Regions from separate parts of the Psychrobacillus sp. FSL K6-4615 genome, predicted to be linked through region 2. Evidence: a T-box and tRNA genes for the amino acid it is inferred to sense, from the RefSeq annotation. Region 2 holds a T-box; the other holds one or more tRNA genes.
The links. A T-box is a leader RNA that pairs with one kind of tRNA and senses whether it is charged. The one in region 2 lies ahead of trpS (tryptophan--tRNA ligase), so its partner is inferred to be a tRNA-Trp.

Region 1 (16,296 bases), 1.8 Mb from region 2:
TTGGTATGACATTTGTTGTTTTCATGATCATACGAGCAATTCCTGGTAATCCCGCACAAGTAATATTAGGACAATTAGCATCTAAAGAAGCGATAGAAGCATTGGAGATTAAACTAGGCTTGAACCAGCCTTGGTATACACAATACTTTGACTATTTAGCTGGTCTCCTAAAAGGTGATTTGGGCGAATCTATGCGAACGGTTCAACCAGTTGCTAAAGAGATTTGGCCATACTTGGCTGCAACAATGGAGCTAGCTTTCTTTGCCATTATTATTGCAGTAATAATTGGAGTTAATGCAGGTATTATATCGGCTTGGTTCCAAAACTCTTGGTTCGATTATATGGCAATGGTCTTAGCTTTAATCGGAGTATCCATGCCAATTTTTTGGTTAGGTTTGATGGAACAGTGGATTTTTGGTATTGAATTACAATGGCTTCCAACGACTGGTCGAGAAGAGGTTCGAGATCCCATTAACTCCATCACGAGCTTGTATGTAATAGATACAATTATACAGGGAAGATTCGATCAACTAGGTACTGTACTGAAACATTTAATATTACCTGGTATTGCGTTAGCAACAATTCCTATGGCGATAATTGCTCGTATGACTAGATCAAGTATGCTTGAAGTAATGAGAGCGGATTATGTTCGTACTGCTAGAGCTAAAGGGCAGAAAATGTTTTTTGTAGTTTACAAACATGCTTTAAAAAATGCAATTATACCCGTATTAACTGTAATTGGACTTCAAACTGGGCTTTTACTTGGAGGCGCTATTTTAACGGAGACTATCTTCGGATGGCCAGGAATCGGCAGGTATATTTACGAAGCTATCTCGTTCCGTGATTATCCAGTAATTCAGTCCGGTATATTGGTTGTTGCTTTTATATTCGTGATGATTAACTTATTTGTAGATATTTTATATGGGTTAGTAGATCCGAGGATTAAATATGATTAAAAGGAGGAATAGATATGTCCGAAATGGTTCCGAATGCGACAAATGATCAACTAATAGTAACTAAAGAAACGTCGACCGGTCCTTGGCGAGATGCATGGCGTAGCTTTCGAAAAAACAAAGGAGCGCTTGTAGGAGCAGGGATTGTCTTATTCTTCTTATTTTTAGCATTTTTTGGTCCTTGGCTTGCACCACAAGGTATTAATGATCAGCTTTTAACAGATCGATTGAAACCACCGTCTAGTAAGTATTGGTTTGGTACGGATGATTTTGGTCGTGATATATTCTCTAGAATTATTTATGGAGCTAGAATCTCCTTAATGGTAGGGTTTTTCTCTGTTATTGGTTCTGTAGTAGCTGGTAGTATTTTAGGTATTATTGCAGGTTACTATGGGAAATGGATAGACATGATTATTTCAAGAATTTTCGATATCATGTTAGCTTTTCCAAGTATATTATTGGCCATTGCTGTAGTTTCTGTCTTAGGACCGTCTTTACAAAATGCATTGATTGCTATTGCGATTATTAATATTCCTAACTTTGGTCGCCTAATACGCTCGAAAGTTCTAAGTATTAAAGAAGAAGAGTACATAACATCTGCTAAAGCAATTGGGATGAGGGACATTCGAATTTTGTTTTCTCATATTCTACCTAATTCTATGGCACCGGTTATTGTTGCAGGAACACTGGCAATCGCTTCAGCTATTATTGAAGCAGCTGCTCTAGGGTTCTTAGGATTGGGAGCTCAAGCGCCTGCTCCTGAATGGGGGAAAATGCTAGCGGATGCCCGTATGTATTTAAGAAATGCACCGTGGACGATGATTTTCCCAGGAGTAGCAATAATGTTAACAGTTGTAGGATTTAACTTGATGGGTGATGGACTCCGAGATGCACTAGATCCGAAGATGAAAAATTAATAACCCTGCCACTTAGCATTCTAACGCTAAGTGGCATTTTTTTAGAAGAACTTTTACGAGGCGTAACTAATTTACTTGTTGTATTTGCTAAACAATAATCGGACGATCCAACTACTAATATCTAAAAAAAACTGGTTGGTCGCGAGAAAACTCACGATCAACCAGTTTTTTTAATAAGGCGTTTCTTCAATTTCAACAGTCAGCTCTTCGCTATGAAAGTTTTGATATGAGGTGATGAGTTTATCCACATGTTCCAATTGTTCCTCATAGCTTAAAATAGCAGATAGTAAATGTAGCAGATGGTATGAAGAAAACTCCTCTTCCATTTGTGTAATAGTAATTTGTTTGACGAAAATATCCATTACTTCTTGCCTTTGTAAAAATGCCTCGGAATCGTTCTCTTCAATATGCTCGGGTCTTAACTTACCGATGAATTTCAAATGGAGCTGTTCATGATAGGTTAATAGAGTATCCAATCTTTCCTTTATCATCATTAGAAAATGTTCGGGAAGAAGAGTAAATTCATGCTCATGGTGATGCAACTTTTTTAGTACATCTAAGCTTTTATAGGAAGCCGAAATTAATTCGCGGTAGACGACTAATTTTCTTCCCTTTGTGTGGTTTGCTTTCTTAGTGTATCCACGTTCTTCTTTAAAGAATGAGTATATTTGATCAACACGAACAAGTCTTTCATTTAATTGACTAATGGTTTGTTTAGTCGATTGATGATCGGATGCTTGTCGAACTGCTATTCGTAACCAACGAATTATTTCGTCCTGTGTATAGTGAATTGCATTGAATAGCTTCTTTTCAAACTTAGGAGGTAAAAATACTAAATTCACAATAAAAGCAGATATTACTCCAACTAGAATGGTAGCAAATCGTAATACTGCAAATAGTAGAAAGTCATCTCCTTGTATTTCCATAATCGCAATTACCGTAACAAGAGCTAGTGTTAAGGCTTTCTCTAATTTTAGTTTAAGCATAATTGTAATGGTGATGATTGCGGCAAATCCTACGATTACATAATCTTTACCGAAAACTAAAGAGAAGATAACTGCAACAATGGCTCCGATTAAGTTCCCTTGAATTTGTTCAGTGGCTGTTTTATACGACCTATATATAGAAGGTTGAATGGCGAAAATAGCTGCTATTCCTGCAAATACAGGATTGGGAAGCTGAAGTAATTCAGCTATGAATAAAGAAAATACAATAGCTACTCCAGTTTTAAATATTCGAGCTCCTAATTTCATTAAATCCAATCCTTTCGTAAGAAACAGCGCACTTGTTTATTGAAGTTTAGCAAATGCATTATTAACTGCAGAAAGTGTTTCTTGAATATCACTTTCTGAATGCGCAGTTGTGATAAACCAAGCTTCGTATTTTGAAGGTGCCAAGTTAATACCTTGGTTTAACATTAACTTAAAGAACTTCGCAAACATTTCCCCATCACTTGCTTCTGCTTGTTCATAATTCTCTACTTTCACATCTGTGAAGTAAACGGAAAGTGCGCCTTTAATACGATTAATAGTGATGGTCACATTATTTTTCTTGGCTGCTTCTAAAATACCGACCTCAAGTAGTCCACCTAGTCTATCGAGTTCATCATATAACCCAGGAGTTTGTAAAACTTCTAAGCAAGCAATACCCGCTTGCATAGACGCTGGATTACCTGCCATAGTTCCCGCTTGGTATGCTGGTCCTAATGGGGCAACTTGCTCCATAATTTCTTTTCTGCCACCGTAAGCACCTATTGGAAGACCTCCACCGATGATTTTACCTAATGCTGTTAAGTCAGGTGTTTGCTCTAACATAGTAGATGCTGCGCCGTAATGGAAACGGAATGCGGTAATTACTTCATCGTAAATAACTAGTGCACCTTTATCTTTTGCCAATTTATGAACTAGTGGAAGGAAATCTTCATTTGGCTCTACCATTCCAAAGTTTCCTACGATTGGCTCCACTAAAATACAAGCTAATTCGTCTCCCCATTTCTCCATAGCCTCCTCAAAAGCTTTTGGATCATTAAATGGAATAGTAATTACTTCTTTCGCTGTTTCTTTAGAAACACCCGCAGAGTCAGGAGTACCTAATGTAGCAGGACCTGAACCAGCTGCAACTAGTACTAAATCAAAGTGGCCATGATAGCATCCCGCGAATTTCATCACTTTTGTTCTTCCAGTATAAGCACGAGCAACTCGAATTGTTGTCATTACTGCTTCTGTTCCTGAGTTAACAAAACGAACTTTGTCCATTGAGGGAATAGCATCCTTTAACATTTTTGCAAAGGTTACTTCATGTTTTGTTGGAGTCCCATATAACAGACCAGTTTGTGCCGCTTTTGTGATGGCCTCGGTAATATGAGGATGTGCATGACCTGTAATAATAGGTCCGTATGCCGCTAAATAGTCGATATATTTATTGCCATCCACGTCATAAAAATAAGCACCTTCTGCTCTTTCCATAACGATAGGTGCTCCTCCACCTACTGCTTTATATGATCGTGATGGACTGTTTACACCACCTACTATATGTTCTAGTGCCTCAATTTGAATTTTTTCTGATTGTGTTTGTTTCAATGTCCTAGCCTCCGCTCAGTTTGTTTACAGATAGAAAGTATAACGTTTCTATTCAATTATTGTCTAGTATACTAATTCTTTAAGTTCCTCTTAATTGTAGACAATAATATTGAAAATTGCTAAGAAAATTGAACAAAGTGACTAACTTCGTTACGATATATATATAATAGGAGGGATTATGATGGAAAAACTAGAAGGCATGGTAGCACCTAACTTTTCATTGAAAAATGAAAAAGGAGATATTATTTCATTAAAAGACTTTGCAGGGAAGAAATATGTCGTTTTGTATTTTTACCCAAAGGATGCTACACCGGGCTGTACAACGGAAGCATGTGATTTTAAAGCGGCTCATACAAGTTTCACTGACTTAAATGCAGTTATTCTTGGAGTTAGCGCAGATGATGAAAAGGCCCATACAAAATTTATAGACAAGCATGGTCTTCCATTTTCGCTATTAGTAGATGATACGCATGAAGTATCAGAGGCATATGGAGTATGGAAGTTGAAAAAGAATTTTGGAAAAGAGTATATGGGTATCGAACGTTCTACTTTTTTAATCGATCCTACTGGAACGGTCGTAAAAGAATGGAATAAAGTTAAAGTCGACGGACACGTAGAAGAAGCACTTCTAACATTAAAATCATTAGTGACTGAAGGGCAATAATATGAGTATATTGTTTTCTTTTTTACCAAAGCAGGAGCAACAGGATGAATTAGTAAAAAAGTTCCCACATGCAGAATTTATATTTCAAAAAGGTTTAAATGAAGAACTGCTAAAGTCAGCGTCAATTCTAGTTACGTACGGCGAGGACATAGATGCACCTCACCTCAAAACTGCCGAACAGCTAAAATGGATTATGGTGGCTTCTGCTGGCTTAGAAAAAATGCCGTTACTGGAAATTGCAAAGCGGGGCATTGTCGTTACCAATGTACGAGGAATTCACAAAACTCCAATGGCAGAAACGATCTTAGCCCATATACTTTCTATTAAGAAGTCACTCCCGTTGATCAATGAAAATCAACGAAAAGGGGAATGGTCTAAACGTGTGTCTCCAACCGAATTATTAGATTCAACTGCGATAATATTAGGTCCCGGTGCAATAGGCGGGGAAGTAGGAAGAATACTACAGGCTTTTGGCGTGCACACAATTGGATGTAATAGCAGTGGAAAACTACCTCCATTTATGGACGAAATAGTTACCTTCGATAAACTAAATGAAGTTTTACCGAAAGCGGATATTGTTATTTCCATTCTACCGAGTACGGAGCAAACAAAGGGATTAATCACATACGAGCATTTACAGTCTATGAAGCAGAGTGCAATCTTTATGAATTTTGGACGTGGTGATTTAGTGAAAGAACAACACTTACTACGTGCATTAGAAGAAGAGAAAATCGCATATGCTGTACTGGATGTATTTGAGAAGGAACCACTTGCCGCAGAACACCCATTTTGGAGTATGAATAATGTAATCGTTTCTCCACATGTCTCCAGTCACTCTTCTCAATATGTAATAAGGGCGCTACAAATTTTCTCAAGTAATTTAAATGCTTGGATGGAGCAAAAGCCACTGGAAAATGAGATTGATTTGGAAAAGGGTTACTAATCTATGTATATCTTTCCTTAACGAGTAATAAATTTGACAGTTCATGCCCTTTCTATTTATACTTATTGTAACAATTATAATTAAAGAATGAATATGAAAAGAGGTGCATTGCGATGACGGAAGTACATTTAAGAGATGCTTTAGATACATTAAAATCGACTGGTGTACGAATTACACCTCAACGCCATGCGATACTGGAATTTATTATCCAATCTATGTCACATCCCACAGCGGACGATATATATAAAGCACTAGAAAGTAAATTTCCTAGCATGAGTGTTGCAACGGTTTATAATAATTTACGTGTTTTTAGAGAAGCAGGACTCGTTAAAGAGTTAACCTATGGCGATTCTTCTAGTCGTTTTGATTTTGTTACGAATGATCATTATCATATGATTTGCGACGCTTGCGGTAAAATTGTTGATTTTCATTATCCTGGATTAGATGAAGTAGAACATTTAGCTTCTCATTTAACTGGGTTTGATGTAAGCTATCATCGAATGGAAATTTACGGTGTTTGTCCAACATGCAAAGAGCATGCAACTAAAGTTCAATAAGCAAAACCGAGCGTAGTAAGACACGCTCGGTTTTTTATTTGTATAGTGGAGGTTGGCAAAAGCTCTGTATTTGCCACAATATACTAAGACAAAAAACATAGGATTTTCACTTCCACCTTCCACCTACTTAGAATAGAAAAAACACTTTGCTAAAAAAGCAAAGTGTCCATTATCTTTTTTTATTCAATGCTTCATCAAATTCTTGACCTTCAAGATTAGGATCTAGCGTTAAAGGTTCTTTACAATACATACACATATCTACTCTACCTAATACTTTAGTATGCTTACCACAGTTAGGACATACAACAGGCACTGCTTTTGTTGATAATAATCCAATCCAACCATAGACTGCTGTACTAGCTAAAATAGATAGTAGCCCCAGCGTTACGAAAATGGTAACTAATATACCGTTATCTTTAAAAAAGATTGCACCGTACATAATGATAAAACCAAAGAATATAAGTCCAAGTGCAAACGAACGTATACGATTTATTTTGTTTTTATAGGGTTTCATTTTTCAGCCTCCTAATTTCTACATACACTATATCATATTTTAGTATAAAGTTAAGTTAGGAATGAATTATAGAAGGAAATATAGAAAAGTTGTCGAAAATTTATAGTAGAAGTAAATAAAGGAGGCTTCATTTTGGAAGCGTTATTGAGACCGATTTATCAAGAAAGAGCAAGTGAACCTAATACACTTGGTGTTATTTTAGTAGAGAAACGGGCAGATTTTAGTCCTATTACAGATATGTTTGACTCTATTTTATTAATATTAACGAAAGAATCTGAGGTACCTGTTTTTACAAAGCATTATACGTATGAGGATAAAAAAACTGCGCTTCATATAATTACAGAAAAGCAGTTAAGAAAATGGCTCTTGTTGGGAACTAACCCGAAACTGGTGGATTGGTTAATCAACGGTCGCGTGGTATTTGATCGCAATGAATATGTAGAAAGTTTAAAACAAGAGCTATACGTATTTCCGATAAACGGAAGAAAAGCTCGAATGGGTATAGAGTTTGCCAAACTAACGAGACGGTATTTAGAAGGAAAGCTTTTTTTTGAACAACGTAATTTCTTAGATGCTTATAATCATATGGTAGATTCTTTACATCATCTAGCACGATTAGCTGTTTTTGAAAATGGTATGCACCCAGAAGTGATGGTATGGAATCAAGTAAAAGCATTAGATCCTTCTATATATAAATTGTACGATGAGTTAATCTCTAGTGATGAATCATTAGAAAAAAGATTAGAGCTTTTGTTTTTAGCGAGTGACTTTTTGATTCATTCCCGATCAAAAGATGGAGCACAACACATTATAGAAGTACTTGGCTCAAAAGAGTTTTGGACGATCCAAGAAATTCATGAGCAAGAAGAGCTTAAAAACTACTCTGTAGATTTAGAGGTTTTTATCGAGTTTCTAATAGATAAAGGGTATATTTCAATTGAAGAACAGCAAACCAAAAGCAACGCGATCATGCATAGATACTACAAAGTGATGATGTAGAAACAACATTTAAAAACGAACAATGAAATTTGTTCGTTTTTATTGTTGACATAATAAATAAATGCATGGTATTATAATAAGCGTCGTCAAAAACAACACAAACTATTTCAAACAAATAATAGTGAAAAAGTTTTTTAGAAAAACTTCTTGACACTTACCGAGTACGATGGTAAATTAGAGAAGTCGCAAAAAACGACACAACAAAATGAACATTGAAAACTGAACATGCAAAACGTTAAGAAACATAGCTTTCAACTAACTTAGTTAGTATGATAGCAAAACAATTTTGGACATCATTTAATGATGATGCCAGCAAAACAAAATGAGCTTTTAAACTAGTTCTAATTTGTTCGCTCTCAATGTGCTCTGCATACTGAAGGTGAACTATTATGGAGAGTTTGATCCTGGCTCAGGACGAACGCTGGCGGCATGCCTAATACATGCAAGTCGAGCGAATGACGAAGAAGCTTGCTTCTTCTGATTTAGCGGCGGACGGGTGAGTAACACGTGGGCAACCTGCCCTGTAGATTGGGATAACTCCGGGAAACCGGGGCTAATACCGAATAATCCATTTCCTCTCATGGGGAGATGTTAAAAGACGGCATCTCGCTGTCACTACAGGATGGGCCCGCGGCGCATTAGCTAGTTGGTGAGGTAACGGCTCACCAAGGCGACGATGCGTAGCCGACCTGAGAGGGTGATCGGCCACACTGGGACTGAGACACGGCCCAGACTCCTACGGGAGGCAGCAGTAGGGAATCTTCCACAATGGACGAAAGTCTGATGGAGCAATGCCGCGTGAGTGAAGAAGGTTTTCGGATCGTAAAACTCTGTTGTGAGGGAAGAACAAGTACGAGAGTAACTGCTCGTACCTTGACGGTACCTCATTAGAAAGCCACGGCTAACTACGTGCCAGCAGCCGCGGTAATACGTAGGTGGCAAGCGTTGTCCGGAATTATTGGGCGTAAAGCGCGCGCAGGCGGTCCTTTAAGTCTGATGTGAAATCCCACGGCTCAACCGTGGAAGGTCATTGGAAACTGGGGGACTTGAGTACAGAAGAGGAAAGCGGAATTCCAAGTGTAGCGGTGAAATGCGTAGAGATTTGGAGGAACACCAGTGGCGAAGGCGGCTTTCTGGTCTGTAACTGACGCTGAGGCGCGAAAGCGTGGGGAGCAAACAGGATTAGATACCCTGGTAGTCCACGCCGTAAACGATGAGTGCTAAGTGTTAGGGGGTTTCCGCCCCTTAGTGCTGCAGCTAACGCATTAAGCACTCCGCCTGGGGAGTACGGTCGCAAGACTGAAACTCAAAGGAATTGACGGGGGCCCGCACAAGCGGTGGAGCATGTGGTTTAATTCGAAGCAACGCGAAGAACCTTACCAGGTCTTGACATCCCGCTGACCGGCCTAGAGATAGGCTTTTCCCTTCGGGGACAGCGGTGACAGGTGGTGCATGGTTGTCGTCAGCTCGTGTCGTGAGATGTTGGGTTAAGTCCCGCAACGAGCGCAACCCTTGATCTTAGTTGCCAGCATTTAGTTGGGCACTCTAAGGTGACTGCCGGTGATAAACCGGAGGAAGGTGGGGATGACGTCAAATCATCATGCCCCTTATGACCTGGGCTACACACGTGCTACAATGGACGGTACAGAGGGTCGCAACCCCGCGAGGGTGAGCAAATCCCATAAAACCGTTCTCAGTTCGGATTGTAGGCTGCAACTCGCCTACATGAAGCCGGAATCGCTAGTAATCGTGGATCAGCATGCCACGGTGAATACGTTCCCGGGCCTTGTACACACCGCCCGTCACACCACGAGAGTTTGTAACACCCGAAGTCGGTGGGGTAACCCTTATGGGAGCCAGCCGCCGAAGGTGGGACAGATGATTGGGGTGAAGTCGTAACAAGGTAGCCGTATCGGAAGGTTCGGCTGGATCACCTCCTTTCTAAGGATAATATCGGAATACGAATCTTTATTCGTATCTTAACGTTTTGCAGTTCAGTTTTGAATGTTCATATTTATTATATGGAAATTCAAAGAGGGCCTATAGCTCAGCTGGTTAGAGCGCACGCCTGATAAGCGTGAGGTCGATGGTTCGAGTCCATTTAGGCCCACCATACCCTTTTTAAATCCCGGGGCCTTAGCTCAGCTGGGAGAGCGCCTGCCTTGCACGCAGGAGGTCAGCGGTTCGATCCCGCTAGGCTCCACCAAAGATTATTATTTGTTCTTTGAAAACTGGATAAAACGACATTGAAACAATAAACAACAAGAAATTCTGTTGTGATTATTTACGTAATCACAACGTGTAAGACTTTTTAACTTTTAGGTTAAGTTAATAAGGGCGCACGGTGAATGCCTTGGCACTAGGAGTCGACGAAGGACGGCACTAACACCGATATGCTTCGGGGAGCTGTAAGTGAGCTTTGATCCGGAGATTTCCGAATGGGGAAACCCACTGTTCGTAATGGAGCAGTACATTTGCGTGAATACATAGCGCATCTGAGACACACCCAGGGAACTGAAACATCTAAGTACCTGGAGGAAGAGAAAGAAAATTCGATTCCCTGAGTAGCGGCGAGCGAAACGGGAATAGCCCAAACCAAAAGGCTTGCCTTTTGGGGTTGTAGGACACTCTACATAGAGTTACAAAGGAATGAGTTAGACGAAGCGATCTGGAAAGGTCCGCAGGATAGGGTAAAAGCCCCGTAGTCTAAAATTCATTCTCTCTTGAGTGTATCCTGAGTACGGCGGAACACGTGAAATTCCGTCGGAATCTGGGAGGACCATCTCCCAAGGCTAAATACTACCTAGTGACCGATAGTGAACCAGTACCGTGAGGGAAAGGTGAAAAGCACCCCGGAAGGGGAGTGAAATAGATCCTGAAACCGTGTGCCTACAAGTAGTTAGAGCCCGTTAATGGGTGATAGCGTGCCTTTTGTAGAATGAACCGGCGAGTTACGATCCCATGCAAGGTTAAGTCGAGAAGACGGAGCCGCAGCGAAAGCGAGTCTGAATAGGGCGAATGAGTATGTGGTCGTAGACCCGAAACCAGGTGATCTACCCATGTCCAGGATGAAGGTAAGGTAACACTTACTGGAGGTCCGAACCCACGCACGTTGAAAAGTGCGGGGATGAGGTGTGGGTAGCGGAGAAATTCCAATCGAACCTGGAGATAGCTGGTTCTCTCCGAAATAGCTTTAGGGCTAGCCTCAAACGTTAGAATCTTGGAGGTAGAGCACTGTTTGGACTAGGGGCCCATCCCGGGTTACCGAATTCAGACAAACTCCGAATGCCAATGATTTATGTTTGGGAGTCAGACTGCGAGTGATAAGATCCGTAGTCAAGAGGGAAACAGCCCAGACCACCAGCTAAGGTCCCAAAGTATTTGTTAAGTGGAAAAGGATGTGGCGTTGCTTAGACAACCAGGATGTTGGCTTAGAAGCAGCCATCATTTAAAGAGTGCGTAATAGCTCACTGGTCGAGTGACGCTGCGCCGAAAATGTATCGGGGCTAAACAAATCACCGAAGCTGTGGATTGATACCTTTGGTATCAGTGGTAGGAGAGCGTTCTAAGGGCGTTGAAGTCAGACCGGAAGGACTGGTGGAGCGCTTAGAAGTGAGAATGCCGGTATGAGTAGCGAAAGACGGGTGAGAATCCCGTCCACCGTATGACTAAGGTTTCCTGAGGAAGGCTCGTCCGCTCAGGGTTAGTCGGGACCTAAGCCGAGGCCGATAGGCGTAGGCGATGGATAACAGGTTGATATTCCTGTACCACCAAACCACCGTTTGAGTAATGGGGGGACGCAGAAGGATAGGGTAAGCATGCTGTTGGTTATGCATGTCCAAGCAGTAAGGTGTGAATGTAGGCAAATCCGCATTCTTTAACATTGAGCTGTGATGGCGAGGACGTATGTCTAGAGTTCCTGATTTCACACTGCCAAGAAAAGCCTCTAGCGAGGTGAAAGGTGCCCGTACCGCAAACCGACACAGGTAGTCGAGGAGAGAATCCTAAGGTGAGCGAGAGAACTCTCGTTAAGGAACTCGGCAAAATGACCCCGTAACTTCGGGAGAAGGGGTGCTCTTTTGGGTTCATAGCCTAGAAGAGCCGCAGTGAATAGGCCCAGGCGACTGTTTAGCAAAAACACAGGTCTATGCAAAACCGTAAGGTGAAGTATATGGGCTGACGCCTGCCCGGTGCTGGAAGGTTAAGAGGAGTGCTTAGCGCAAGCGAAGGTGCGAATTGAAGCCCCAGTAAACGGCGGCCGTAACTATAACGGTCCTAAGGTAGCGAAATTCCTTGTCGGGTAAGTTCCGACCCGCACGAAAGGCGTAACGATCTGGGCACTGTCTCAACGAGAGACTCGGTGAAATTATAGTACCTGTGAAGATGCAGGTTACCCGCGACAGGACGGAAAGACCCCGTGGAGCTTTACTATAGCTTGATATTGAATTTTGGTGCAACTTGTACAGGATAGGCAGGAGCCTTAGAGCCCGGAGCGCCAGCTTCGGAGGAGGCGTCGGTGGGATACTGCCCTGGTTGTATTGAAATTCTAACCCATACCCGTAACCCGGGTAGGAGACAGTGTCAGGCGGGTAGTTTGACTGGGGCGGTCGCCTCCTAAAGTGTAACGGAGGCGCCCAAAGGTTCCCTCAGAATGGTTGGAAATCATTCGAAGAGTGTAAAGGCAGAAGGGAGCTTGACTGCGAGACCTACAAGTCGAGCAGGGTCGAAAGACGGGCTTAGTGATCCGGTGGTTCCGCATGGAAGGGCCATCGCTCAACGGATAAAAGCTACCCCGGGGATAACAGGCTTATCTCCCCCAAGAGTCCACATCGACGGGGAGGTTTGGCACCTCGATGTCGGCTCATCGCATCCTGGGGCTGTAGTCGGTCCCAAGGGTTGGGCTGTTCGCCCATTAAAGCGGTACGCGAGCTGGGTTCAGAACGTCGTGAGACAGTTCGGTCCCTATCCGTCGTGGGCGTAGGAAATTTGAGAGGAGCTGTCCTTAGTACGAGAGGACCGGGATGGACACACCGCTGGTGTACCAGTTGTTCTGCCAAGAGCATCGCTGGGTAGCTATGTGTGGACGGGATAAGTGCTGAAAGCATCTAAGCACGAAGCCCCCCTCAAGATGAGATTTCCCATTACGCAAGTAAGTAAGATCCCTCAAAGACGATGAGGTAGATAGGTTCGGGGTGGAAGCGTGGCGACACGTGCAGCTGACGAATACTAATCGATCGAGGACTTAACCAAATTTTGTTTAACGTAACAATGTCGTTTATCCAGTTTTGAAAGTACAAAAAAAATATAAAAAAAAGCTTGAATTATTTTCTAGTTTTGTTATACTAAGTATTGTCTTTCAAATTAATAAGGTCTAGTGATGATGGCGAAGAGGTCACACCCGTTCCCATACCGAACACGGAAGTTAAGCTCTTCAGCGCCGATGGTAGTTGGGGGTCTCCCCCTGTGAGAGTAGGACGTTGCTAGGCTGTATTATTCCGAAGTAGCTCAGTGGTAGAGCAATCGACTGTTAATCGATTGGTCGTAGGTTCGAGTCCTACCTTCGGAGCCATTTTAGGAGAGCTGTCCGAGTGGCCGAAGGAGCACGATTGGAAATCGTGTAGGCGGGTTAAACTGTCTCAAGGGTTCAAATCCCTTGCTCTCCGCCAGATTAGTTTTCTACATAAAAGTATGGCCCCTTGGTCAAGCGGTTAAGACACCGCCCTTTCACGGCGGTAACACGGGTTCGAATCCCGTAGGGGTCACCATTTATTAAATTGAACGAATGAAGTTGACGCAGAGATGCGAAGCTTATCGTAATTTAACCCAGGAGGATTAGCTCAGCTGGGAGAGCATCTGCCTTACAAGCAGAGGGTCGGCGGTTCGAGCCCGTCATCCTCCACCATTTCTTTTGAAACAAATTAGCAATTATAGTATTGTCGCGGGGTGGAGCAGTGGTAGCTCGTCGGGCTCATAACCCGAAGGTCGCAGGTTCAAATCCTGTCCCCGCAACCAAATGGTCCCGTGGTGTAGCGGTTAACATGCCTGCCTGTCACGCAGGAGATCGCCGGTTCGATCCCGGTCGGGACCGCCATTTTTTAAAAGATTGGTGATAAGCAAGAAGGTCGAGGAAGCGATTGAGTGATGGAAGGAACGTACTAAAGTACGTGACTAACTGAACGAATGAAGCTGACAAAGAGATTCGCAGCTTAGCACAATCGAATTTGGCTCAGTAGCTCAGTCGGTAGAGCAAAGGACTGAAAATCCTTGTGTCGGCGGTTCGATTCCGTCCTGAGCCACCATATTTATACGCCGGAATAGCTCAACTGGTAGAGCAACTGACTTGTAATCAGTAGGTTGAGGGTTCAAGTCCTTTTTCCGGCACCATACACTGGTGGGGTAGCGAAGTGGCTAAACGCGGCGGACTGTAAATCCGCTCCTTCGGGTTCGGCGGTTCGAATCCGTCCCCCACCACCAGTTTTTAGGGGCATAGTTTAACGGTAGAATAGAGGTCTCCAAAACCTTTGATGTGGGTTCGATTCCTACTGCCCCTGCCAATTTTTTTTAGTTAGCTTTGAATAATGGCGGTTGTGGCGAAGTGGTTAACGCATCGGATTGTGATTCCGACATTCGGGGGTTCAATTCCCCTCAGTCGCCCCATATTCCTTAGTAGTTAGCTCTTTTTTTATTTGTGGCGGTTGTGGCGAAGTGGTTAACGCACCGGATTGTGATTCCGGCATTCGGGGGTTCAATTCCCCTCAGTCGCCCCATTGGGGTATAGCCAAGCGGTAAGGCAATGGATTTTGATTCCATCATGCCCTGGTTCGAATCCAGGTACCCCAGTTTGCGGAAGTAGTTCAGTGGTAGAACACCACCTTGCCAAGGTGGGGGTCGCGAGTTCGAACCTCGTCTTCCGCTCCAATTACTTTACGGCGGCATAGCCAAGTGGTAAGGCACAGGTCTGCAACACCTTTATCACCGGTTCAAATCCGGTTGCCGCCTCCAATTTTTAAAAATGATTTAATAACTGCCTAGTATTTATTTTGCCGGTGTGGCGGAATTGGCAGACGCGCGGGACTCAAAATCCCGTATCCTCTGGATGTGCCGGTTCGACCCCGGCCACCGGTATAAAAGCAAAGAACCCTTGATATTTCAAGGGTTCTTTTTTTGGAAAAATGTAGATAACATAGTTGTACTATAAATAGAAAAAGAAATTACTCACGGTTTCAATAGTAATAAGAATAAGCCCAAGAGAAATCACCTCTTGGGCTTTATATGTTTACAAGCTACCACAAAGCTTTTGATCATTTAGTGTGTTCCTACAATAGTTAGGAATCAACACGGCAAACTCTGCACTCCTTTGGAATCTAGGGCAATTCTCTTAAGCAACGATACATGTTACGCATAACCATTTACAAAGTACTCGATTATTTCTAAATCGTCTTCCGTCACGTCACGGCCAAAATGAGAGGACATCTCTTCTGCAATTGCCTCTATTTTTCCTTTATGTTTATTTGTTAATTCTGCACTTGTCTTCAATAATGATACAAAGGAAGTAAATTCATCCTTTGTTAAAGGTGCTGGATGATGAGATAGGAAGAAGATTTCTGCGTCATAGCCTTCAATTTTCTCCAAAAGCTTATACATCTTTTCAATGGTATAATGCCACTTTTCTGCGTACATATTTGCATAGAGACAGTCCCCAAGAAATAATGTCTTTTCCTCTGCTATATAAATGAGATTCGAATCAGGTGAATGATCTCCACCAACATGTTCAATGATACAGTTAACCCCACCTATATTAAGTTTGATTTGCTTGTCAAAAATGATAGTGGGATCTGGTATGATAACTTCTCGCATACTTCCTAGCTCTAGCTTTATCGCATCTGCACAAAAAGGAATTTCAATCCCTGCTTCGACACGTCCATCCAACTCCTTGTCTTCCCATGATAGCTTTTGAAGTTCTTTTACTTTGTTATAGGTCATGGAATTGGAAACTGAAGGAACATCCATTTCACGTAAGCCAAATACATGATCCCAATGCCAATGTGTGAGAGCCAGAATATCCCCGGTGAGATGATAGGAAGCTAATTGCTCTTTAAAGTATTTAGCGTGATTAGAAGAATTACCAGCATCAATCAGTAGAGTCTGTTTGTCCCCTACAATAGCAGCT
Region 2 (16,296 bases):
TCTCGGCTGAAGCCTCTTTCTTCAATGTCGATGTATGAAATGTATACTTTGAAAGTGTTATCATTGATACGCTCGATATCCATTTAACACATCTCCTTTCGCTTCTTACCGTCTCAAATGTGTAGTGTCTATTACTATTGTATGTCGTTTATAAAAAAAAGAAAAGGATTCCTACTTAACTTTTAAAATTATTAATCAAACTACATGCATTGTAGAAAAATTTAGCCTTGAATGCAAGTGGAAGAAAAAAAGAAAAGCCAATTATTTTTCAAAAAAGTACTTTGAAAAACAATTAGCTTAATATTACACTAGTTAACTAGACGTTGTGCTTCAAGTAATTGATAAGCACGTACTTTTCTAGGTAAGAATCTACGAATTTCATCTTCATTGTAACCAACTTGTAGACGCTTTTCATCTAAAATAATTGGTCGACGTAGCAAGCCAGGATGTTCTTGAATTAGTTCGTAAAGACGTTGTAACGGGAGACTTTCTAAATCAACATTCAGCTTTTGAAATATTTTAGATCGTGTTGATATAATTTCATCTGTTCCGTCTTCTGTCATACGAAGGATTTCTTTTATTTCACTTATACTAAGTGGTTCTGAAAAAATATTACGTTCTTTATATGCAATCTCATGCTCTTCTAACCACGCTTTTGCTTTTCTACAAGAAGTACAACTTGGTGAAGTGAATAAAGTTACCATCATTTTAAAAAACACGTCCCTTCAAATGTCTGTGTTATATAAAGTAGATTATAATTAATTTAATGTAGTTATATACTTTCTTTAGTATACACCACTTTTAATTTTTTTAAAATACGTTTTAATGAAAAATTTAACTAGGAAAAATTACTGTCACAATTTCGTGTTACTTATTAGGTAATCCGTATATAGAATGAATCATTTTTAATTATATACTAATTATTACCCACCATTTCAAGAACTTAAACATCTCCAACATAAAATACTATTTTCTCAATTAGTGATACTTAATGAAAATAACTGTTATACTTAATAGTACGTTTTAAATGCAAAAAGGTTTCAAAAAAACAAAAAAGTAGAATGATAATATCATTCTACTTTCTTGTTATTCTATGCTTAAGGAGTATAATCTACGCCTTTAGTATACTTATTGCCTGCATTCCATAATAAATATTCTTTAATCCCAGCTTCGCTTAATGCCCTAATCTGGGCCTCTACTTCCTCTTTACCATATTGTTGATAATTACCCGCCCCTAAATACGAAGCAGTAAAATCTTGTAGCCATGGACGTGATACAGGGGGCGTTTCTAGCTCTGCCAGTTTAGCATTTTCAACCTTTGCATATTCTTGTACTAACCTATATGGCTCTAAATCTGGTTTTGCAATTCCAAAGTAAGAAGTCCAATGACTTGGGTAAATCATAGAAGAAATAACGTCCACATTTTCAGATATTTTACTGAAATTTTGACCGATTCCTGGAGCCTCTGGTAATGTAGCTGAATATCCAAAAATATCAACCGATAGTTGAGCGCCATATGGTTTTAGTTTTTCTTTTGCATAAGCTACAAAATCTGTAACTGCCGAAACCCTACGTTGAACAAAATCTAGGTCTGACTTTTCATATTCACCCATTGAGTATTTTAACGTGTTTTCTCTCTTCTCAAAACCTTCTGGAAAACGAACATAGTCAAATTGAATTTCCTTAAAGCCCATTTTAGCTGCCTCAATTGCTATTTCCACATTATAATCCCATACCTCTTTCATAAAAGGATTAACAAATGCTTCCCCACGTCCATTTTTCCAGACTGATGTACCATCTACAAATGACCATTCAGGCTTTCTCTCCGCAAGCTCTGTATCTTTAAAGATAACGATACGCGCTATCGGATAAATCTTCTTTTCTTCCATGGTTTTCAACATTTTTTGCGGATCTTTTATGTACGGTTTCCCAATATCGTATTTTGTTAATGCTGAATCTTCTTTTGGGATGTATGTAAGGTTTCCAAAATCATCTTTAATATCAACAACCATTGCATTTAAATCGGTTGTGTCCATTAAATTCACTAAATCATTAAAACGTACTCCACCTGCAGAATGTCCTGTTACATATACACCTCTTACCGCATCTGGATATTCAAATGTCAAACCAGAATCATATGTGAATAATTTAGATGAAGATACAAGAGTTTCGTCTATTGCTTGAAAGCTAAATTCTTTAGAAGAAAATTCTTTTGAAAATAAATTTGTTTCTGCACTAACAGCACCAGGTATAAATACTGTCATTGCTATCGATGCCGAAGCTATTACTCTTAGATACTTTTTCATATTTTAAAAATCCCTCTCCTATAAGTCACTCTATTCTAACAAGTTCAAACTATGAAAGAAAGTGCCATTAGACCAAAAATAAATAGAGTGCGAGAATTTCATATTTACCTTACATGTATACCCATTAAAATACGATTAAATCAATTTATGATATAAAAGGCACTTTGGACAGAATATTGGCTTTATTAATTAGTCAGCTAATACTTGAAGAGGTGAACCACATCGTTTGTCCACTAAAATACTTTCCGCTGACGTTTTCTCGGCCCTATAGAAGGCACCACATTACACTCCAGTCAATCAAGTAAGTAATACTTCAATGAAACGTTTATCGCTTAGGTGTGAGTATTTTCATATCATTTACTTGGAATCCAGTCAGTACCTTATATACTTTCTTTCAAAAAAAGCGACCATTCGTATGAATGGTCGCTGATTTATTATACTTGTGAACCTGAAATAGCTTGTAAAGTGGCAAGCTCTTTTGTTGAACAATATACAAAATGTCCAGGCGTTACTTCGCGCATTGCTATCTCTTCCCCATCTTGATAATTATGAGAAGCAGGATCGTATGATTTACGCACACGAGTACGCTCATAATTTGGATCCGGAAGTGGTATAGCTGACAATAGTGACTGTGTATATGGATGCATTGGATTTTTATATAAATCCTCTGCAGAAGCTAGTTCTACTAACTTACCAAAATACATAACACCGATTCGATCCGAAATATACTTAACCATTGATAAATCATGGGCGATAAACAAATACGTTAAGCCTTTTTCTTCTTGTAATTCTTTTAGTAAGTTAACTACTTGTGCTTGAATAGAAACGTCTAATGCCGAGATTGGCTCATCGGCAATGATGAATTCTGGGTTAACAGCTAGTGCTCTCGCAATACCTAGACGTTGTCTTTGTCCACCAGAAAACTCATGTGCATAACGGTCAGCGTGCTCACGGTTCAACCCTACAGTTTCTAATAATTCCACAACACGTTCTTTACGTTCTTTTGGATTTTTAACAAGTCCATGAATGTCTAAACCTTCCGCAATAATATCAAGTACTTTCATACGCGGATTTAGCGAAGCATAAGGATCTTGGAAGATCATTTGCATTTTACGGTTAAATGATTTTAAATCTTTTTTCGACTTTTTATCATGAACGTTAATTCCATCATAAATTACTTGTCCATCTGTTGCTTCGTAAAGGCGTATAATTGTTCGACCTGTTGTGGATTTACCACAGCCAGATTCCCCTACTAGTCCAAGTGTTTCCCCTTTATATATATCGAAACTGATATCGTCTACCGCACGAACTTCATTAGGCTTACCTTGATTGAAATACTGCTTAAGATTTTTAATTTCTAGTAATTTTTCAGCCATTAGTAAGTCCCTCCTTCCGTTCCTTCATAATAGCGGCTACCTGGGAACTTTTTCATACGTTCTACAATTGCTAGTGGAGGCTCAACTTGTGGAGCATCCGGATGTAACAACCATGTAGCAGCTGAGTGCGTATCACTTACTTTAAAAAATGGTGGTGCTTCTTCTAAGTCTATTTTCAAAGCATAATCACTACGTAGTGCAAATGCATCACCTTTAGGTGGATACAATAAATCAGGAGGTGTTCCTGGAATTGCATATAATTTTTCATCGGCACTATCTAATGAAGGCATTGAACTTAGTAAGCCCCATGTATAAGGGTGTTGAGGGTTATAGAATATTTCATCTACGGTCCCAATCTCAACTATTTTACCACCATACATAACGGCTACTCTATCCGCAACATTTGCCACGACCCCAAGATCATGTGTAATGAAGATGATAGATGTATCTATTTTCTTTTGAAGGTCTTTCATTAACTCTAAAATTTGTGCTTGAATCGTTACATCTAATGCAGTAGTTGGCTCATCCGCAATAAGAATCTGTGGATTACATGCTAGCGCAATAGCAATAACAATACGTTGACGTTGACCACCAGAGAATTGGTGAGGATATTGCTTAATACGTGCTTCAGGTTTCGGCATACCAACTAAACGCAATAAGTCTATTGCTACTTTACGTGCTTCCGATTTCCCAACTTTTTGGTGTTTTAAAATCGGCTCCATAATCTGGTTACCAATTGTCATTGTAGGATTCAAAGAAGTCATTGGATCTTGGAAAATCATTGAAATATCTTTTCCTCGAATCTTTTGCATCTCTTTATCCGATAGCTTAGTTAAATCTTTTCCGTTAAATAATATTTGACCACTTTTAAATTCTGAACTAGATTCAGGTAACAAACGCATAATTGCTTTTGTTGTAACTGATTTACCAGAGCCAGACTCTCCTACAATTGCCAGTGTTTCCCCTTTTTTTAAGTCGAAGTTAACGCCACGAATGGCCTTTACTTCACCAGCAAATGTATGGAAGGAAAGCTCTAGGTTTTTAACTTCTAATATCTTTTCCATATTCGCTTTCCTCCTTTAGTCTTTCATCTTCGGATCAAATGCATCACGCAAACCATCACCAAGTAAATTAAATGCAATCATTAATAGACTTAAGATAAGAGACGGATACAATAAAATATGCGGTTGGAACTGAATTAACTTATAACCATCATTAATAAGTGTACCTAAAGACGCGTTAGGTGCTTGAAGTCCTAATCCTATGAAACTTAAGAAAGCTTCAAAGAAAATCGCACTCGGAATAGTAAACATAGTATTAATAATGATAATACCCATGATATTAGGTAAAATGTGCTTAGTAATAATTCGACCATTAGTTGCGCCTAGTGTTCTTGATGCCAGAACAAATTCTTGGTTTTTGAATTTCAGTACTTGACCACGAACAATTCGGGACATACCGATCCACCCTGTTAAGGTGATTGCGATAATGATCGCAGTTATGCCTGGTTCCATAAATAGAAGCATTAGTATAACGACAACTAACGTCGGAATTCCATATAAGATTTCCACGATTCGTTGTAATATATCATCGACACGACCACCGTAGTAACCAGAAATCCCTCCATATGCTACACCAATAACCATATCAATTAAAGCAGCAGCAAAAGCAATTAATAAGGAGATTTGCGTACCTTCCCAAACACGTGAGAACATATCGCGGCCTAGGCCATCTGTACCGAACCAATAATACGTATCAACTTTTTTCATTTCGTATAAATCTACTTCTTTACCAGCTAAGTTACCAACTCCATCGAATATACCAAGGTTTTCAAGTCCTGGAACTTTCGGTGGTAGATTTGCATGTTTCAATGTTTGAGTTTCAGCATCATGTGGACTAACCACCGGTCCGACAAACGCCATGATGATGATAAAAGCCAATATAAACATACTAACGATAGCTGCTTTGTTTTTGCGGATACGCAACCAAGCATCTTGCCAGAAACTTAAACTTGGTTTCGAAATTCTTTCCGCATGACTACTATCTAATTGAACTCTTTCAAACGACTCAGCAGGTAATTTTTTTGTTTCTTGACTCATTAATTATTACCTCCTGACAAACGAATACGAGGGTCAATGATTCCGTAAAGAATATCAACTACGAATATTACGACTATTAAGAACGCAGAGAAGAACAGTGTTGTACCCATAATGATTGAGAAGTCATTTGATAAAATTGCTTTTACAAATTGTTCTCCGATTCCAGGAATCGCAAAAATTTGTTCAATTACAAGTGATCCAGTTAGTAATCCTGCAGCTAGAGGACCTAATACTGTTACAAGTGGGATTAATGCATTACGGAAAGCATGTTTAAATGCAACTTCAAATCCACTTGCTCCTTTAGATTTAGCTAAAGTGATGTAATCTGAACTTAATACTTCAATCATCTCTGTTCGGATAAAACGAGAAGCTGTTGCAAGTGGTCCCATTGCTAGTGCAAGAGATGGAAGCACACTCGACATCCAACCGTCTTTCCATAAGGCAACAGGGAATAGTCCCCATTTAACACCAAACCAATATTGGAGGAATGTTGCAAAAACGAAAGATGGAATTGAAATACCAATGATAGCTATTAACGTACTACCATAATCCCATATTGTATTTTGTCTTAAGGCTGCAATCATTCCTAAAAGTATACCGAGTACTACACCAAGGACTAACCCTTGGGTTCCGAGTAATACTGAAGGTCCCAGACGATTAATAATCAATTCTGTTACACTTGCGTTTTTAAATTGGAACGAGTTTCCTAAATCACCTTGGACCAAATTTAACATATACTTTGCATACTGTACCGGGACTGGTTTATCTAACCCATAATTGGCTTCAACTATCGCAAGTTGTGAAGGAGATAGTTTAGGAGCAGAGCTAATCGGGGATCCTGGAAGCGCCTTCATCAAGAAGAATGTAGCCGTTGCAATCAGGAAAAATGTTATAAACATATAAAACACACGACGAATAATGTATTTTGTCATCTTTGCACCTCCTACAAAAAATATTTTAATAGATTAATTACTAAATATATATAAACAGATTAAACTACCTGTTGTCAAAAAGAATAAAAATATAAAATATTTGGTGAATTCTGATTCATTTAAAAAGAGAGTATATGGTCCGCATTAGGAAACCATATACTCTCAAACTATGTGATTTTAAAGATTTACTAAACTATTAGTTTTTACCTTCGATGTAAGCCCATTTGTAGCTATAGTCTCCACCGAATGGGTGGGCAACAATACCTTTAACATATGGTTTTTGAAGGAACATTAATCCACGTTGGTACATTGGTCCGATTCCAAAATCTTCATCAATAAGAAGTTTTTCAGCATCAGCAAGTGCTTGCCAACGAGCTTCTGGATCTAGTGCTAATTCATTTACAGCCGAGTTTACTAATTTGTCATATTCAGGGTTTGCATATGACATTTGGTTGTTACCGCCACCAGTTAACCATAAGTTCATGAATGTGTAAGGATCTTGATAATCAGGTCCCCATCCAGCAATTTGAATATCGTAGTCTTGGTTTGTATCAAGATCTAAACGAACATTAAATGGAACTTCTTTTAATTGTACAGTTAAACCTGGTAAGTTTGTTTCTAATTGATTTTTAAGGTATTCACCAGTTTTCTTCGCAGATTCTGTATCTCCATTTAAGATTTCTAGAGTTAACTCAGAAACACCTAATTCAGATAAACCTGTTTCAAACGCAGCTTTTGCTTCTTCAACATTAAATACAGCCATGTCTCCGTTAACATCACGGAAGTCAGTACCATTTTCGTCGAAAGTGAAGTCTTTTGGTACTAAGTAGTTAGCAGGTACAGAACCATTCGCTAAAACTACATCTACTAAATCTTGTTTGTCAAACGCTTTTGTGATTGCTTCACGAATATTTACGTTAGCAAGTGGAGTTTTTTCTCCAAGACGTTCTTGATTGTATTTGAAATAGAATACAGATGTTTCTGACTCATGGATTAAATCTGGGTCAGCACCGTATTGCATCGCAAAATCACCTGTAAGTGGTGCACGGTCTTTTTGACCTTCTGTATATAAGTTAACGCCAGTACCTGGCTCTTTAACTACATCATAGTTAATTTCTGTTAGTTTCACAGTTTCTTTATCCCAGTACTCTTCGTTTTTAAGAAGTTGCCAAGATAAACCTGTTCCGTCCCAATTAGCAAGTGTAAACGGTCCGTTGTATAAAAGTGATTCAGAGTTTTTCGCGTAGTTTTCACCTTGCGAAGTAACGAATGCTTCACTTTGTGGTAAGAATGTTCCAAATGACATAAGTGATAAGAAGTAAGGAGTTGGTTTATCAAGCGAAACTTCTAAAGTTTTTTCATCTAGCGCTTTAACACCTAACTCAGTGTAATCCATTTTTCCTTCAGAAATCGCAGTAGCGTTTTTGATAACTCCCGCCATCATATATGGACCATATTCAGATGCAGTATCTGGGTTCATAGCACGCTTCCATGAATATTCAAAGTCATTAGCAGTTACTGGAGTACCGTCAGACCATTTAGAATCACGTAATTTGAAAGTATAAACTAATCCATCTTCAGAAACTGTTGGTTCCCCATCAGAGATTGCAGGAACAGCAATATTTTCTTGATTCAAACGGTATAAACCTTCGTTCACGTTGTTAAGTAGGTCAAAACCAACTGCGTCAGTTACTAGAGCTGAGTCCATTGTTGGAATTTCAGCAGTCATGATCAAGTTAAGAACTTGTTCCTCATCTGCTGCTACTTCTGTTTCTTCAGTTGTTGCGTCTTTATCGTCTTTGTCTGTAGTTGTATCATCTTTAGTTTCCTTATCATCGCCACCACAAGCAGCTAGGAATAAAGCAACAACTAACAGTAGGCTTAAAAGCCATACAAGCTTGTTATTCTTCATAAAATTAACCTCCTTAAATATTCAGAAAAATTCATTACAATATTTATTATACATTTTCTTTCTAGCTTGTACAGGCTTTTTTTTTATATTTTTACAATAGTGTAACAATATCATTACATTGTCCTAACAATTGTGAATCTTTGGAAAAGAAATTGCTTATTTTTGGTAATTTAAATAATCAATTTTTTGCATATTTTCAGTGTCTATTTTATAATTTACAAATGATGAGGTGAAATATGAAGAATAGGTTAATTTATTTTTTGGGTAGTCAGGTAATTATTTTTATATTAATGCTATTGGTTTATAAAAATATCCAACTCGTATCATACATAAACATGTCCTTTTTTGTCGGAGGAACAATAACATTTATTGGTTTAATGACTTATGTGGTTTCAGGTGGTTTTTTTGATTTCTTTACTGCAAGTACACGCAAGATATTTACACCGAGATATATGAGAAAAGAAGCAAAACAGATGCGTTTGCCGTCTGAAGTTTTTTCATTTCCCTATAAACCAATAATTGCATTAGGTCTCTCGAGTTTACTTTGTATGAGTATTGCTTTGTTTATCTATTTCAGCTAATTAAGATCCCTTGATTTTTGTGTTTCTTCTATATATAATAATCAAAACTAAATAATTTAGCTTTGAAGAAGAAAAGTACATTTACTGAAGTATGCTAAGAGAGTCTGTGGTCGCTGTGAACAGATCATACGGTAAATGGAATGGGCTTCTGAGCAGTATATGTGAAAGGAAAGTAGCATATACCGTCCCGTTCACGTTACGAAACAAGAGTGGCTAATTATTTTAGCAAGCTGGGTGGTACCACGGATTTAACATCATTCGTCCCTTTTATAGGGATGCGTGATGTTTTTTTTTATTTTTCAATACAAAAGGAGATAGTAAAAATGAAGAAGATCTTTTCAGGCGTACAACCAACAGGAATTATCACATTGGGGAATTACATTGGTGCCTTCCGACAATTCACTGCATTACAACATGATTATGATTGTGTGTTTTGTATTGTAGATCAGCATGCTATTACAATTGCGCAGGACCCGAAAGAACTAAGTGATCATATTCGCTCATTAGCAGCATTATATATTGCTGTCGGCATTGATCCGGAGAAATCCACATTATTTATACAGTCTGAAGTTCCTGCACACACACAAGCTGGCTGGATTATGCAATGTATTTCGTATATCGGTGAATTGGAAAGAATGACTCAATTCAAAGATAAATCTACTGGTAAAGATGCGGTTTCAGCAGCATTGTTAACTTATCCACCATTGATGGCAGCGGATATACTTTTATACCAAACAGATATTGTACCTGTCGGTGATGATCAAACTCAACATGTCGAGTTAACAAGAGACTTAGCTGAAAGATTCAACAAACGATATGGTGAAGTATTGACAGTTCCGCAAATTCAATTACCCAAAAATGGAGCTCGTATTAAATCCTTACAAGACCCACTGAAGAAAATGAGTAAATCAGATTCCAATCTAAAAGCTACGATACGACTTTTGGATAGCCCAAAGGAAATTGAAAAGAAAATTAAAAGCTCTGTTACAGATTCTGAAGGTATCGTTGCTTTCGATCCTGAAAACAAACCCGGAGTTTCTAATCTCTTAACAATTGAATCCGCTTTAACAGACGTATCCATCCCAACACTTGTACAAAAATATGAAGGCAAGGGATATGGAGATTTCAAAGCTTCCGTGGCTGAAGTCATTATTGCGCATTTAACCCCTATTCAACAAAGATATGAGCAGTTGCTCAATTCTACTGAACTGGATGAAATTCTAGACTTAGGAGCAGAGAAAGCCCAGGCTCTTGCAAATGAAACTTTAGTTAAGATGGAAGCTGCAATGGGTCTCGGAAGAAGACGACTAAAGTAATTGCTAGTATAGACACACATAAAAGTATAAAATCCGTCGACACCATCATATACATGAGGACCGATCTCCAGGAGTAGCCTAGCGATAAAAAGTTCAAATAAAGTACTAAATGTGAGCAGCTAATAACTGCTATTCCATAACTGACTAAAAATATTAATAATCTTATTAGTATCACATCCTTATAAGACCATATGAAAAACCGCTCCTAAACTTTCGTTTAAGAGCGGTTTTTTAAAAAAATATTTATTTAACTGGAGTATCAGCCACTAGTTCGATATCGATATAATCGAAATCAGTATCATAACCGAAGTCCCAGTTTTTAACACGATCATTGATTGGAAGTAATTCATAACGGAATTGCATAGGAATTACAGCAGAAACATCTTGCATATATTCTTGCCATTCACGGAACTTCTTAGCACGGAATTCTCCATCAATTGCTTCAGGAGAATCGATTGCAGTTAACAATCCTTCAAGGTCTTCAGATGTGTAACGGCTGAAGTTATATACCGCTGTTTTAGAGTATAATCCTGCTGGAGATGGGTTTGTACCTGTACCCCATGCGCCCATGAATACATCGATTTCTGGATCATCCGCTTGTACTTTATCATAGAATGTGTTGAATTCAATTAGACGACCTGTAGCTAATTGTACGTCTAAACCAACCTCACCCCAGTTTTGTAAATAGTAAGAGATTACTTGTTCTTGTGTTTCATCACCAGCCATAGCTGCTAATTTAATAGAAAGTTTTTCTCCTTTTGGATCTTCACGTAGACCATCGCCATCTGTATCTTTATATCCAGCATCGTCTAGTAGTTTTTTAGCTTTTTCTGGATCATAGTTATATCCTTCAATAGATGCATCATGGAATGATTTAAATACTGGTGGAATTAGAGAGTTAGCACGTTCACGTAAGTCGAAGTAAAATACTTCATTAACTTGCTCGATGTCTAAAGCATAACCCATTGCTTGACGTAATACTTTGTCACCCATTTTTGCTTCTTCTTCATTTGTAATTGCAAGACTTGCATCATAGTCATATTTCCCAAGTTTGAATCCTACATAAGAGTAGTACAATTCTTGACGACCAAGAAGCGAAATATTTTCAAGATCTTTCACATTTTCATAAGCGCTTGTTGGGAAAGAAAGAGCTAAATCGTACTCACCAGTTTCTAATGCTTTCGCAGCTGATGCAGTTGGAACTGTTTTGATCACTACGCCGTCCAGTTTTGCTTGACCTTTCCAGTAGTTGTCATTGCGTACAAATTGTACAGTCTCACCAGGAACGATTTTGTCGAATTTGAATGCCCCTAGAGTAACTGGGTTTTTACGTACAGCATCACTTTCAAGTAATTCAGCAACAGGAATATCTTTTACGATATGACTTGGTTCAGCATAAAACCATAGTCCATCTCCACCTGAGTAGATTGCTGGAGAAACTTTGTTGAATGAAATTTCTAAAGTAGTTTCATCCACTTTTTTCAATCCTGAAATTGTATCTGCTTTTCCATCATGATATTCTACAGCACCAACGATATTTTGGAAGTCTGAATCATAACGAACTCCTGCATAATCAGGATGGCCAATAATTAAGTAAGGTTGGATTAAATCCTCAATTTTAAGTGGCTCTCCGTCTGACCATTTAACTCCGTCTTGAATCTTAATAGTTGCTTTATTGCTAGCTTCGTCAACATCTAATGTAGCAATGCCACCATCAGAAATTAGGAAATCTCCATCAGTGTCAAATAGTACATTACTTGAGTAAGCCATAATTTCAGAATCATAAGCATCTTCATATAGAGTATAAGAGAAGATACCTTGGAATGGAGAATCATTTACTAATGCAACTTGTAAAGTTCCTCCTTTAATAGCTTCGCCTTCGTTATCAAGTACTACAGAGAATAAATCGTCTGAGGCAGGCTCTTCAGCATTTTCCTCTGCACCATCATCTTCCTTTTCTCCACCGTCTTCTGTCTTATCCGGCTCATCAGCAGGTTTTGAAGTGTCTTCATCTGAATTACACGCGGCAAGAACTAGCATCATTGTCAAAAGTAATGCAAGTAAAGCTAAAAGTTTCTTATTCATTCTTTTTCCTCCTTTTTATTCTCTTTTTATATATCAAACGCTCTAGCGTCTAATAACTATTTTTAACCAAGTCGTTGACGTGCATCAGCAGATCTTCGAATTGCCTGACCAACATAATTGATCGCTAACATAAGTAATAAGATTAGTAATGCTGCTGGCAACCAGTTCCACCAGGCATTTTCCATGATGAATGGATCTGTTGCATAGCTTACAAGTGTTCCTAAACTTGGTGTAGACGGCGGTAAACCAAAACCTAAAAACGATAGTCCAGTTTCCAATCCGACATTTCCGGCAAAATTTAGTGTCATCTCCACGATTAATAGAGAGCTTAAATTCGGCATCATTTCTTTGAAAATAATAACGAAATTACCTGTGCCTAATGTTTTCGATGCATTTATATAGTCTCTTCTACTTTCAGAAAGAGCTTTACTTCGAATAACCCGCGCAGTACCTACCCATAAGAATACACTCATTATTAAAATGAATATGAGAATATTATATTTTGGTACGATAGTTACAAATACAATGATAATCATTAGAGAAGGTATAGTAATGAAGAAATCAATAATACGCATAAAGATATTATCAATCCATCCTCCAAAATAGCCTGTCACTAAACCAATGACTACACCGATAAAGCCTGTTAATAATGTAACTGATATTGCAATTGTCAATGAGTTACGCGCACCTACTACTAATTGGCCAAGGATATCCCGCCCGCCTTTATCGGCTCCTAACCAGAATTTTTCACCTGGTTCTGCTAGCTTGTCACGCAAGCTTATTCGCATAAGCTGAGTTTGGTCAATTTGCCATGCCCATATATATATGCTTCCAATAACTACAATTAACGATATTAATGAGAACATTGCTAATTTATCTTTCATGAACTCCCGCGCAATAACTTGAAAACCAGTCGGGGGAGAGCTTACTTTCATCTCTTTTGATGCTTCAATAGCTTCCGTATTTTTCATTATTTGGACTCTCCTTATCCATTATTTTTTAGTCAATCCTAATTCGAGGGTCAACGATGCTCATGATGATATCGGATAATAGACTTCCTAATAATGTTAAGAATCCAAAAAGCATAACAAGTGCTGTAATTACACTATAATCACGCCCATTAATTGCGTGAATGAACAATTGTCCCATACCATGATATCCAAAAATAGTTTCAATAAAGATAGATCCAGTTAGAAGTCCTGTAATAGTAAACCCTAAAAAGGCTGCAATCGGTAACAACGAGTTACGTAATATATGACGAGAATACACTTTATTGATCGGAATACCTTTACTTTTCGCAGTCCGTACATAATCTAACGACTTAGAATCAATAATTTCGGAACGTAGGTACTGAATAATCCCAGTAGTCGCAAGTAAGGCATACGTAATCGCTGGTAATAAAATATGATAGAACTTACTCCATATAAAGCCAGCTGTTCCAGACTCGTATTTAATATCTACGGTCCCACTAGTAGGGAACCAACCTAATTCATATCCGAAGAAGAACAGATTGATCAATCCTAATACAAATGTTGGTATGGCAAAAACTATAAAGCTATACAATACAATCGTTTTATCTAGGAGAGAGTCATGGAATCTACCAGCTATAACTCCTAGTGGAATGGCAATTAAATATAATAAAAATACACTTAACAAAGATAACCATAATGTATTCAACGCACGTTCTCCGATTAAATCAGCAACAGGGACGTTAAAGGTGTAGCTACGTCCAAAGTCTCCTTGAAAAGCATTCCCAATCCAGTTCACATATTGAACATACCATGGGTCATAGAAACCAGCTTTAATACGAAGTTCTTCTACTCTAGCGGGATCTGTTTCTGGAGTGATTAATCCTGTAAAAGGGTCCCCAGGCATAAACTTCGCCATAATAAATATTAAAAGACTAAGTACAAATAATTGTGGAATCATTACGAGAATACGCCTAATTATTGTTTTCCACATATTACATGCCCCCTTTGTTCTGAGCACTCATTGCCACTTGATGTGTATTGGAGATTGTTTGTAAATCAAAAACTCTTCCATTCTCATCATAATAATTATGGTGATTCGTTAAATAATCTACTTCTACAGCTCTTCGGATATTCTTTCGCTCTTCACGATTTGTAGGATTTACCTCCGGTATTGCAGACAGTAATCTTTTCGTATATATATGTTGAGGATTTGTATAAATATCATTTCGATTACCAGACTCTACAAAACGTCCTTTATACATAATCGAGATATTATCACACATATGTTTAACTACTCCCAGATCGTGGGATATAAATAAGAAACTCAATCCAAACTCCTCTTGAATATCTTTTAAGAAGTTTAAAACCTGTGCCTGAACGGATAAATCGAGTGCCGATACTGGTTCATCAGCAATAATTAGTTTAGGATTGCTTGCAATTGCTCTTGCTATACCTATACGTTGTTTTTGTCCACCTGAAAATTCATGGGGATATTTGATTCTTGCTTCCTCACTCATCCCAACAATCGCCAATAATTCATTTATTCTTTTTCTTTCTTCACCAGGAGAAAGTTTCAAGAAATTACGAATAGGTTCTGCGATGATATCCTCTACTCTTTTTCGCGGATTCAAACTAGAGTGTGCATCCTGGAAAATCATTTGGATATCACGGTTATAGGCGGAATTTCTACTTCTTACTTTGTTTGTAACATCCACGCCTTCATAAATAATGTTTCCAGATGTAATTTTCTCTAGACCGATAATAGATTTGCCAGTTGTAGATTTTCCACAACCTGATTCTCCTACTAGTCCATATGCTTTCCCTTTTTCAAATTCAAGATTTATTCCATCTACAGCGTGCACATTATCTACAACTGTATTGAAAAATCCTCCACGAATAGGGTAATGCACCTTTAGGTCATTAATTTGCATGAAACTCATAGGGGATTACCTCCTTTTTCACTTTCAAAGTGAAAATGCTGCCAGCATGTACATCTAACGAGATGACCTGGAGATACTTCATGCAATGTCGGATTTTCTTCATGTGCTTCAGCAGGAATCCAAGGGATACGATCTGCAAATCTACATCCTACTCTTGGTAATTTTACTAACGATGGTACCATTCCTTGTATTACTTGTAGCTTTTCATTCTCACTATTCATCTGTGGAATAGAATTTAGTAGTGAACGTGTATATGGATGTCTAGGATTTGCAAACAACTCATCTACAGGTGCTTCTTCAATAATTTGCCCAGCATACATAACTACAACACGGTCAGCCGTTTCAGCTACTACACCTAAATCATGTGTGATTAATACAATACCTGCTCCTGTTTCATTTTGAAGTTCTTTCAACAGATCCAGAATCTGAGCTTGAATTGTAACATCTAATGCAGTTGTCGGTTCATCAGCAATAATAATATTTGGTTTACAAGAAATAGCAATTGCAATAATTACACGTTGTCTCATCCCGCCTGAAAGTTGGTGGGGAAACTGTTTAGCAATTCGATCTGGATTCGGGATTCCTACTTGTTTTAGTAATTCTAATACACGCGTATTGCGCTCTTGTTTTGACATTTTAGTATGATACACAAGACCTTCTTCAATCTGCTCACCAATTCTCATTAATGGGTTTAAAGCTGATAACGGATCTTGGAAAATCATTCCTATCTCTTCTCCACGGACATCATTTAACTTATCCTCTTTCAACAGGGTTAGGT

Region 1: it encodes a tRNA-Trp, which carries the amino acid that the T-box ahead of trpS (tryptophan--tRNA ligase) is inferred to sense. The anticodon was not compared.

Annotation. Positions count from the first base shown of each region.
Region 1 covers NZ_JBBOYQ010000001.1:2,808,792-2,825,087, reverse strand. The annotation lists gene MKX53_RS14200 (ABC transporter permease) at 1-956, shown strand, start outside; gene nikC (nickel transporter permease) at 980-1,870, shown strand; gene MKX53_RS14190 (FUSC family protein) at 2,041-3,123, opposite strand; gene MKX53_RS14185 (glutamate-1-semialdehyde 2,1-aminomutase) at 3,160-4,449, opposite strand; gene bcp (thioredoxin-dependent thiol peroxidase) at 4,631-5,113, shown strand; gene MKX53_RS14175 (D-2-hydroxyacid dehydrogenase) at 5,115-6,056, shown strand; gene perR (peroxide-responsive transcriptional repressor PerR) at 6,170-6,613, shown strand; gene MKX53_RS14165 (YgzB family protein) at 6,783-7,127, opposite strand; gene MKX53_RS14160 (nucleotidyltransferase-like protein) at 7,260-8,126, shown strand; rRNA gene MKX53_RS14155 (16S ribosomal RNA) at 8,513-10,067, shown strand; tRNA gene MKX53_RS14150 (tRNA-Ile) at 10,163-10,239, shown strand; tRNA gene MKX53_RS14145 (tRNA-Ala) at 10,257-10,332, shown strand; rRNA gene MKX53_RS14140 (23S ribosomal RNA) at 10,448-13,376, shown strand; rRNA gene rrf (5S ribosomal RNA) at 13,497-13,612, shown strand; tRNA gene MKX53_RS14130 (tRNA-Asn) at 13,621-13,695, shown strand; tRNA gene MKX53_RS14125 (tRNA-Ser) at 13,701-13,792, shown strand; tRNA gene MKX53_RS14120 (tRNA-Glu) at 13,817-13,891, shown strand; tRNA gene MKX53_RS14115 (tRNA-Val) at 13,953-14,028, shown strand; tRNA gene MKX53_RS14110 (tRNA-Met) at 14,064-14,138, shown strand; tRNA gene MKX53_RS14105 (tRNA-Asp) at 14,142-14,217, shown strand; tRNA gene MKX53_RS14100 (tRNA-Phe) at 14,350-14,425, shown strand; tRNA gene MKX53_RS14095 (tRNA-Thr) at 14,435-14,510, shown strand; tRNA gene MKX53_RS14090 (tRNA-Tyr) at 14,517-14,600, shown strand; tRNA gene MKX53_RS14085 (tRNA-Trp) at 14,607-14,680, shown strand; tRNA gene MKX53_RS14080 (tRNA-His) at 14,708-14,783, shown strand; tRNA gene MKX53_RS14075 (tRNA-His) at 14,818-14,893, shown strand; tRNA gene MKX53_RS14070 (tRNA-Gln) at 14,895-14,966, shown strand; tRNA gene MKX53_RS14065 (tRNA-Gly) at 14,970-15,044, shown strand; tRNA gene MKX53_RS14060 (tRNA-Cys) at 15,055-15,128, shown strand; tRNA gene MKX53_RS14055 (tRNA-Leu) at 15,169-15,251, shown strand; gene MKX53_RS14050 (MBL fold metallo-hydrolase) at 15,522-16,296, opposite strand, start outside.
Region 2 covers NZ_JBBOYQ010000001.1:1,013,676-1,029,971, reverse strand. The annotation lists gene mecA (adaptor protein MecA) at 1-83, opposite strand, end outside; gene spxA (transcriptional regulator SpxA) at 309-704, opposite strand; gene MKX53_RS04770 (putative glycoside hydrolase) at 1,098-2,306, opposite strand; gene MKX53_RS04765 (ABC transporter ATP-binding protein) at 2,741-3,682, opposite strand; gene MKX53_RS04760 (ABC transporter ATP-binding protein) at 3,682-4,746, opposite strand; gene opp3C (oligopeptide ABC transporter permease) at 4,762-5,781, opposite strand; gene opp3b (oligopeptide ABC transporter permease) at 5,781-6,713, opposite strand; gene MKX53_RS04745 (peptide ABC transporter substrate-binding protein) at 6,910-8,625, opposite strand; gene MKX53_RS04740 (DUF3899 domain-containing protein) at 8,862-9,206, shown strand; T-box leader at 9,260-9,475, shown strand; gene trpS (tryptophan--tRNA ligase) at 9,530-10,522, shown strand; gene MKX53_RS04730 (oligopeptide ABC transporter substrate-binding protein) at 10,766-12,607, opposite strand; gene MKX53_RS04725 (ABC transporter permease) at 12,670-13,578, opposite strand; gene opp4B (oligopeptide ABC transporter permease) at 13,607-14,569, opposite strand; gene MKX53_RS04715 (ATP-binding cassette domain-containing protein) at 14,571-15,518, opposite strand; gene MKX53_RS04710 (ABC transporter ATP-binding protein) at 15,515-16,296, opposite strand, start outside.